2 regions of the Streptomyces sp. SID5469 genome follow, and region 1 is predicted to be linked to the other one. Evidence: predicted binding sites of a transcription regulator. Region 1 holds the regulator's gene; the other holds the start of a gene.
What was found. The regulator HrcA, encoded in region 1, represses chaperone genes, less so after heat shock. The targets are predictions, from matches to a motif close to TTNGCACTCNGNNNNNCNGAGTGCNAA.
Positions count from the first base shown of each region.

Region 2: a site for HrcA is predicted at 2,328-2,354, ahead of groES (co-chaperone GroES). Genes of this name have one in related genera too.

Region 1 covers NZ_WWIN01000001.1:6,736,537-6,741,386, forward strand. Annotated here, with positions in the region: gene hemW (radical SAM family heme chaperone HemW) at 1-1,099, shown strand, start outside; gene GTY58_RS29075 (DUF3097 domain-containing protein) at 1,136-1,948, opposite strand; gene GTY58_RS29080 (MBL fold metallo-hydrolase) at 2,054-2,782, opposite strand; gene hrcA (heat-inducible transcriptional repressor HrcA) at 2,974-3,990, shown strand; gene dnaJ (molecular chaperone DnaJ) at 3,991-4,850, shown strand, end outside.
Region 2 covers NZ_WWIN01000001.1:6,037,998-6,042,847, forward strand. Annotated here, with positions in the region: gene GTY58_RS26065 (methyltransferase domain-containing protein) at 1-195, opposite strand, end outside; gene GTY58_RS26070 (polysaccharide deacetylase family protein) at 178-1,098, shown strand; gene GTY58_RS26075 (polysaccharide deacetylase family protein) at 1,095-1,925, shown strand; gene groES (co-chaperone GroES) at 2,499-2,807, shown strand; gene groL (chaperonin GroEL) at 2,944-4,572, shown strand; gene GTY58_RS26090 (ester cyclase) at 4,696-4,850, opposite strand, start outside.

The sequences.
Region 1 (4,850 bases):
CTGCGACTTCAACACCTACACGGCGACCGAGCTGCGCGGCACGGGAGGCGTTCTGGCCTCCCGCGACAACTACGCCGAGACGCTGATCGACGAGGTACGCCTGGCCCGCAAGGTGCTCGGTGACGACCCCCGCCCGGTGCGCACGGTGTTCGTCGGCGGCGGTACGCCGACGCTGCTGGCCGCCGACGACCTCGTACGGATGCTGGGGGCGGTCCGCGACGAGTTCGGCCTCGCCGACGACGCGGAGGTCACGACGGAGGCGAACCCGGAGTCGGTGGACCCGGCGTACCTCGCGACCCTGCGGGCCGGCGGCTTCAACCGTGTCTCCTTCGGCATGCAGAGCGCCCGGCAGCACGTACTGAAGGTGCTCGACCGCACGCACACGCCCGGCCGTCCCGAGCGGTGCGTCGCGGAGGCGCGGGCGGCGGGCTTCGACCACGTCAACCTGGACCTGATCTACGGCACACCGGGGGAGACGGACGACGACTGGCGGGCCTCGCTGGACGCGGCGCTCGGCGCGGGCCCGGACCACATCTCCGCGTACGCCCTGATCGTCGAGGAGGGCACACAGCTCGCCCGCCGCATCCGCCGCGGCGAGGTCCCGATGACGGACGACGACGTCCACGCCGACCGGTACCTGATCGCCGACGAGATCCTGTCGTCGGCGGGCTTCGACTGGTACGAGGTGTCGAACTGGGCCACCTCCGAGGCGGGCCGCTGCCTGCACAACGAGCTGTACTGGCGGGGCGCCGACTGGTGGGGCGCGGGACCCGGCGCGCACAGCCACGTGGGCGGGGTGCGCTGGTGGAACGTGAAGCACCCGGGGGCCTACGCGGGCGCCCTGGCGGCGGGGAAGTCCCCGGGCGCCGGACGCGAACTCCTCTCCGAGGAGGACCGCCGCGTCGAACGCGTTCTTCTCGAACTGCGGCTGCGTGAGGGCTGCCCGCTGTCGCTGCTCCGCCCCGACGGCCTGGCCGCCTCCCGCCGGGCACTGTCGGACGGCCTCCTGGAGCCCGGCCCGTACGACGCCGGCCACGCCGTTCTCACGCTGCGGGGGCGGCTGCTCGCGGACGCGGTGGTCAGGGACCTGGTGGACTGAGCCGTCGGCGGCCGGGGTCCGGCGCTTGTCCGGGGGTCAGGCCGGACCTCCGGCCGTGACGAAGTCGATCAGCTCCTCCACCCGGCCCAGGAGCTCCGGCTCCAGATCCTTGTAGGAGCGCACGCGGGACAGGATGTGCTGCCAGGCCGCGCCCGTGTTCTCCGGCCAGCCGAGCGCGCGGCACACGCCCTTCTTCCAGTCCTGGCCGTGGGGGACACGGGGCCAGGACTGGATGCCGACCGACGCCGGCTTCACCGCCTCCCACACGTCGATGTAGGGGTGGCCCACCACCAAGGCGTACTCGCTCGTCACCGACTCCGCGATGCGGGACTCCTTGGTGCCGGGGACCAGGTGGTCGACCAGGATGCCGAGGCGCGCGTCCGGGCCCGGGGCGAAGTCCGTGACGATCCGTGGCAGGTCGTCGACGCCCTCCAGGTACTCCACCACCACCCCCTCGACGCGCAGATCGTCGCCCCACACCTTCTCGACCAGCTCCGCGTCGTGGCGGCCCTCGACGTAGATGCGGCCGGCGCGGGCCACCCGGGCGCGGGCGCCGGGGACGGCCACCGAACCGGAGGCGGTACGGGTGGGGCGTACGGGAGCGTTGCCGGACGGGCGGACGAGGGTCACCACGCGGCCCTCCAGCAGAAAGCCCCGCGGCTCCAGCGGGAACACCCGGTGCTTGCCGAAGCGGTCCTCCAGCGTCACCGTGCCCGCCTCGCAGCGGATCACCGCCCCGCAGAAGCCGGTGCCGGGCTCCTCCACCACCAGACCCGGGTCCGCCGGGACCTCGGGCACGGGCTTGGGCTTCTTCCACGGCGGGGTCAGATCCGGCGAGTACTGGCGCATTCGCATGACGATAGGAGAAGCGCGGCGGGAGACGGAGGAGCGGGGCGCCCCGACACGCCGGGAGTCCCGCAATCCGGCGTGCCCACGCCGTCCCGAAGCGGGTCGCTACGCGATGCCGAAGCGGGCCGCCAGTTCGTCCCGCTGGGTCCGGACGAATGCCGCGTCCACCGTGGCTCCGTGGCCGGGGACGTACACAGCGTCCTGTCCGCCCAGGTCCAGCAGCCGGTCCAGGGCCGCCGGCCAGTGTGACGGGATCGCGTCCGGCCCTGCCTGGGGCTCGCCCGACTCCTCCACCAGGTCGCCGCAGAAGACGACCTCCGGCGAGGAGGACACCAGGACGGCCAGGTCGTACGCCGTGTGACCGGGACCCACGTTCGCCAGCAGCACCTGCACCTCGCCGCCCAGGTCCAGGGTCCACTCGCCGAAGACATGGTGGCGGGGGCGTACGAGCAGGTCCGCGGCCCCCTCCGCCGCGCGCGGGTCCAGGCCGTTGCGCACGGCGTCCGCGCGCAGCTCCTCGCGGCCGTGCGCGAGGGCCGTGTCCAGGCCGACCGCGCCGAAGACCTCCACCCCGGAGAACGCCGCCGCGCCGAAGACATGATCGAAATGGGGGTGTGTGAGCGCGAGATGCGTCACACGGCGGCCGGGTCCCAGCAGCCGCTGCGCCTCCGCCCGCAGCAGCGCGCCCTCCCGCAGACTCGACCCCGCGTCGATCATGAGGGCCGCGCTGTCGCCGATCACCAGCCCGACCGTGCAGTCCCACCCCGGAAGCCGGCGCCGCCCGACGAACGGCGCCACGCTCTCCCATCCCGCCTCTTCCCAAGTCACCCGCATACGGAGACGCTAGCCCCAGCCGCCCCGCCCGGCAGGACACCACCGGACAGGTCGGTCACCTCGGCACGACTTCGCAGGACCGCCCTTGCCGGGGCCGTACCTCACAGCCGTACACTGGGCGCGGGGATGCTGGCACTCGCGCGCGCTGAGTGCCAGGAGAAACGGCGAGCGGACGACTGGAGGTGTGCGCGATGCTCAGTGAACGCAGGCTCGAGGTGCTGCGCGCCATCGTCCAGGACTACGTCGGCACCGAGGAGCCGGTGGGTTCCAAGGCGCTCACCGAGCGGCACAACCTCGGAGTCTCCCCGGCGACCGTGCGCAACGACATGGCGGCGCTGGAGGACGAGGGCTACATCGCGCAGCCGCACACCAGTGCGGGCCGCATCCCCACGGACAGGGGCTACCGCCTCTTCGTCGACAAGCTCGCGGGCGTCAAGCCGATGACCGGGCCCGAGCGGCGCGCGATTCAGAACTTCCTCGACGGCGCCGTCGATCTCGACGATGTCGTCGGCCGGACCGTGCGGCTGCTGGCGCAGCTCACCCGGCAGGTCGCCGTCGTGCAGTACCCGTCGCTGACGCGGTCCACCGTGCGGCACGTGGAGCTGCTGTCGCTCGCCCCCGCGCGCGTGATGCTGGTACTGATCACGGACACGGGCCGGGTCGAGCAGCGGATGATCGACTGCCCGGCGCCGTTCGGGGAGACGTCCCTCGCGGATCTGCGCGCGCGGCTCAACAGCCGGGTCGCCGGCCGTCGCTTCGCGGACGTGCCGCAGCTCGTGCAGGACCTGTCCGAGGCGTTCGATCCCGAGGACCGGGGTACGGTCACGACCGTGCTCTCCACTCTTCTGGAGACGCTCGTCGAGGAGACCGAGGAGCGGCTGATGATCGGCGGCACCGCCAATCTCACCCGCTTCGGACATGACTTCCCTCTCACGATCCGGCCGGTCCTCGAGGCGCTGGAGGAGCAGGTCGTGCTCCTCAAGTTGCTTGGTTCGGCCGGGGATTCGGGCATGACCGTACGGATCGGTCACGAGAACGCGTATGAGGGACTCAACTCCACGTCCGTGGTCTCCGTCGGCTACGGTTCGGGCGACGAGGCAGTAGCCAAACTCGGCGTGGTCGGACCGACCCGCATGGATTACCCGGGAACGATGGGAGCGGTACGCGCAGTGGCACGGTACGTCGGACAGATCCTGGCGGAGTCGTAAGTGGCCACGGACTACTACGCCGTACTCGGCGTGCGCCGCGACGCGTCTCAGGACGAGATCAAGAAGGCATTCCGGCGGCTCGCTCGCGAGCTGCACCCGGATGTCAATCCCGATCCGAAGACGCAGGAGCGCTTCAAGGAGATCAACGCCGCCTACGAGGTGTTGTCGGACCCGCAGAAGAAGCAGGTCTACGACCTCGGCGGTGACCCGCTCTCGCAGAGCGGCGGCGGAGGCGCGGGCGGCTTCGGCGCCGGTGGCTTCGGCAACTTCTCCGACATCATGGACGCGTTCTTCGGCACGGCGTCGCAGCGCGGACCGCGCTCGCGCACCCGCCGGGGCCAGGACGCCATGATCCGGGTGGAGATCGAGCTCGACGAGGCGGCCTTCGGCACGACGAAGGACATCCAGGTCGAGACGGCCGTCGTCTGTACGACGTGCAGCGGCGAGGGTGCCGCCCCGGGGACGAGCGCGCAGACCTGTGACATGTGCCGCGGCCGCGGTGAGGTCTCGCAGGTGACGCGGTCCTTCCTGGGCCAGGTCATGACGTCCCGCCCCTGCCCCCAGTGCCAGGGCTTCGGCACGGTCGTTCCGACGCCGTGCCCGGAGTGCGCGGGCGACGGCCGGGTGCGTTCCCGCCGGACCCTGACCGTGAAGATCCCGGCCGGTGTCGACAACGGCACACGGATCCAGCTCGCGGGCGAGGGCGAGGTCGGCCCCGGCGGCGGTCCGGCCGGTGATCTGTACGTCGAGATCCACGAGCTGCCGCACCAGACCTTCCAGCGGCGCGGCGACGACCTGCACTGCACGGTCACGATCCCGATGACGGCGGCGGCCCTCGGCACGAAGGTCCCGCTGGAGAC
Region 2 (4,850 bases), 700 kb from region 1:
CTCCCGCGCCGGCGCGGTGTCGCGCACCTCGTCGAGCAGGGCGCGGCCTTCAGGGGTGAGCAGGGAGGCGAAGGAGAGGTCGTTCACCCGGCCATTGTCGGCCAGTCGGTGGACGGTGTGCGTCCGGCCGAGGTGTCGGCCCGGCGCGAAGGCCCCGGGCTGCGAGGATCCGGCGCCATGCGACCCGTACGACAAAATGATGAAAAGCGCGCGAAGCGGACGGTGGCGCCCCGGGCTGCCGTCGCCGTGCTCGCCCTGGCGGCCCTCGCCTCCGGCTGCGCCGGCGCGGACAGCCCCGTGCGGCCGGCCCCCGGCCCGCAGCCGCTCAAGGCACCGCCCGCCCGCGCCCTCGACTCGTACGCCTCGAAACTGCGCCTCTCGCTCGCCGCCCGGGCCGCGGCCGCCAAGCGCTGGGGGCTGACGAAGACGCCGCTGACCGCGCCGGCACCCCCGGTCAAGAAGCCGGTGATCACGTTCCGCAAGGGCTTCGAGGTCACGGACGGGGAAGGCCTGCCGCCCGTCTTCACGACCGTCCCGACCAAGGACAAGGTCGTCTTCCTCACCATCGACGACGGCGCCGAGAAGGACCCGGCGTTCCTGCGGATGATGAGCGACCTGAAGATTCCGTACACCGCCTTCCTGAGCAACTACCTCGTCGAGGACGACTACGGGTACTTCCGGGAGATGCGCCGCCAGGGCGTCACCCTCAACAACCACACCCTCACCCACCCCTACCTGCCCGGACTGTCGTACGAGGAGCAGGAGCACGAGATCTGCGGCATGCAGGACATCATGGAGAAGCGGCTCGGCAAGCGGCCCGCGCTCTTCCGGCCGCCCTACGGCAACTACAACGGGGACACCCTGCGCGCCGCCAGGTCCTGCGGCATCAAGTACGCCCCGATCTGGAACGAAGAGGTCTTCGTCGACCACTGGGAGTACCGCGAGACGGACCAGAGCCTGCACCCCGGCGACATCGTGCTCACCCACTTCCGGGGCAAGGAGGACTGGCAGGGCACGATGCCCGACATGATCCGCCGGTTCATGGAGAAGGTCACGGACGAGGGGTACGCGGTGGCCCGCCTGGAGGACTACCTGTGACGGCGCGGCAGCTGGTCGCCGGGCTGCTCGCAGCCACGCTGCTGACCGGCTGCGCCCAGTCCGTCGACCCCATCGAACGGCTGGGCAAGAAAGCGGCGCAGAAAGTGCGCCGACCGCAGGAACCCGGCGCGCAGACATACCGCCGCTGGGGGCTCTCCGCCCCGCTCGCCCCCGCTCCCGCCCCCGACCACCCCCCGTTCCCGGTACGTACCGGCCACCGCGCCCTGCCGCCCGTCGTGGACCGCGTCGCCACCCACGACAAGGTGGTCTTCCTGACGTACGACGTGACCTACGACGGCGGCTACTACGGCGCCGAGAAGGACCCCCGGTTCACCGACATGGTCCGTGAACTGCGGCTGCCGGTCAGCGTGTTCGTCACGGACAGTGAGGTCGGACCGGGGTACGCACACGTCGCGCGCCTCAGGTCGGTCGGCGCGACGGTGCAGAACGGCACCCTCGGCGCCACCTCGCTGCGCGGACTGCCGTACGCGGGGCAGCGCGCCGGGATCTGCGGCGGGCGGGACCGGCTCAGGGCGCGCTTCGGCCGGCGCCCGTACTTCCTGCGGCCGCCGGCCGGCGCGTACGACCGTACGACGCTGCGCGCCGCCGCGGACTGCGGGGTCACGGCGGTGGTGCTGTGGCGGGCGTCGATGCGGGCGGACGGACTTTCCTACCGCGGCCGGGCCCACCGGCTGCACCGCGGTGACATCGTCCTCGCCCACCCCGGGAACCCGGACGGCGACTCCCTGACGACCCTGACGGCACGTCTGCTGCGACGCGTCCAGGCACAGGGGTTCACGGTGGGGCGGCTGGAGGACTATCTCTGATCCGGCGGCGCACAGGGGACGCCCGCCCGGGTCGGGCACGGCGGCAGCGGGGCCGGGTGGGAGAACGCGTACGCGTCGTGCCAGACGTTCAGCGTGAAAAGCAGCACGACGGCGCCGAGGGCCAGGTGCAGCGAGCCCGCGTGGTGACATGCGGCCACCGGCGATGGCATCGCCGTGCGCGAGAGCGGGCTCGGGCTGCCGGGAGTCGGGCCGGTCGTCGGAAAAGTGCGGCACACGGGAGTCGGGCCGGTCGTCGGGTGGGTGCGGCATACGGCAACCGGGGTCGCCGGACATATCCGCACGGTCGTACGGAACTTCCCGCTCCGGGGCGACGTTCTCCGAGCCGAGACCACGTCGTACGCCGCCGGAGACCGGACGGATCGGCGCGCCACGCCGCCGCAATTGGCACTCCGCTTGACCGAGTGCTAACCGCGGTCATAGTCTCAGGTCTGGCACTCCCCACTGGAGAGTGCCAGTAGCGACGGGCAGGTCCGGCACCCGCGACGACGGATCGACCTGGTCGCCACCTCAGACAGTTAACCCCGTGAGATCTCCGAAGGGGGAGGTCGGATCGTGACGACCGCCAGCTCCAAGGTTGCCATCAAGCCGCTCGAGGACCGCATTGTGGTCCAGCCGCTCGACGCCGAGCAGACCACGGCCTCTGGCCTGGTCATCCCGGACACCGCGAAGGAGAAGCCCCAGGAGGGCGTCGTCCTTGCGGTGGGCCCGGGTCGCTTCGAGGACGGTAACCGTCTTCCGCTCGACGTCACCGTCGGCGACGTAGTGCTCTACAGCAAGTACGGCGGCACCGAGGTGAAGTACAACGGCGAGGAGTACCTCGTCCTCTCGGCTCGCGACGTGCTCGCGATCGTCGAGAAGTAATTCATCTCGAAGCATGTGCTGTGAGCTGCGCCCCTGGCCCCCGCGACCATCAACAAGCCGGGCGCCCGGGGCGCAGTTCGTTTTCCCAGGCTTTCACTAGCTTTCCGCAGTTTTCCGAGAGGGCTGAATCGCTCCCATGGCGAAGATCCTGAAGTTCGACGAGGACGCCCGTCGCGCCCTCGAGCGCGGCGTCAACAAGCTTGCCGACACGGTCAAGGTGACGATCGGCCCCAAGGGCCGCAACGTCGTCATCGACAAGAAGTTCGGCGCCCCCACCATCACCAACGACGGTGTCACCATCGCCCGCGAGGTCGAGGTCGAGGACCCGTACGAGAACCTCGGCGCCCAGCTGGTGAAGGAGGTGGCGACCAAGACCAACGACATCGCGGGTGACGGTACGACCACCGCCACCGTGCTGGCCCAGGCGCTCGTCCGCGAGGGCCTGAAGAACGTCGCCGCCGGCGCGTCCCCCGCCCTCCTGAAGAAGGGCATCGACGCCGCGGTCAAGGCTGTGTCCGAGGAGCTCCTCGCGACCGCCCGCCCGATCGACGAGAAGTCCGACATCGCCGCCGTCGCCGGTCTGTCCGCCCAGGACAGCCAGGTCGGCGAGCTCATCGCCGAGGCGATGGACAAGGTCGGCAAGGACGGTGTCATCACCGTCGAGGAGTCCAACACCTTCGGTCTGGAGCTGGACTTCACCGAGGGCATGGCCTTCGACAAGGGCTACCTGTCGCCGTACTTCGTGACGGACCAGGAGCGCATGGAGGCCGTCCTCGAGGACCCGTACATCCTCATCCACCAGGGCAAGATCTCCTCCATCCAGGACCTCCTGCCGCTGCTGGAGAAGGTCATCCAGGCCAACGCCTCCAAGCCGCTGCTGATCATCGCCGAGGACGTCGAGGGCGAGGCACTGTCGACCCTGGTCGTGAACAAGATCCGCGGCACGTTCAACGCGGTCGCGGTCAAGGCCCCCGGCTTCGGTGACCGCCGCAAGGCCATGCTCGGCGACATCGCCACCCTCACCGGCGGTCAGGTCATCGCCGAGGAGGTCGGCCTCAAGCTCGACCAGGTCGGCCTGGACGTGCTGGGCACCGCCCGCCGCGTGACCGTCACCAAGGACGACACCACCATCGTCGACGGTGGCGGCAGCTCCGACGAGGTCGCCGGCCGGATCAACCAGATCAAGGCCGAGATCGAGAACACCGACTCCGACTGGGACCGCGAGAAGCTCCAGGAGCGCCTCGCGAAGCTGGCCGGCGGCGTGTGCGTCATCAAGGTCGGCGCCGCCACCGAGGTGGAGCTGAAGGAGAAGAAGCACCGTCTGGAGGACGCCATCTCCGCGACCCGCGCCGCGGTCGAGGAGGGCATCGTCTCCGGTGGTGGCTCCGCGCTCGTCCACGCCGTGAAGGTCCTGGAGGGCAACCTCGGCAAGACCGGCGACGAGGCCACGGGTGTCGCGGTCGTCCGCCGCGCCGCCGTCGAGCCGCTGCGCTGGATCGCCGAGAACGCCGGCCTCGAGGGCTACGTCATCACCTCCAAGGTCGCCGAGCTCGACAAGGGCCAGGGCTTCAACGCCGCGACCGGCGAGTACGGCGACCTGGTCAAGTCCGGTGTCATCGACCCGGTCAAGGTCACCCGCTCCGCCCTGGAGAACGCCGCGTCCATCGCGTCCCTGCTCCTGACGACCGAGACCCTGGTCGTCGAGAAGCCGGCGGAAGAGGAGGCCGACGCGGGCCACGGCCACGGTCACGGCCACTCGCACTGACGCCAGGCATCACTGACGCCGGCCGGTAAGCGTCACCGAGGCTCGGCATCCCACACGGGGTGCCGGGCCTCAGCGCTGTCCGGAACCACTGGTTCCCGGGCGCGCCGAGCACGGTCCGGGCGTCTAGCTCTCGAGCTCGTCGAGCGCGCCCAACTGGGCCAGCAGCCCCAGCCGGTCGTACTGCCACCACCCCTCGACGATCTTGCCGTCCTCGCCGCACCGGAAGACGGTCGTCCCGGTCATCGTGACCTGCTTGCCGGTCGCCAGGATCCCCATGA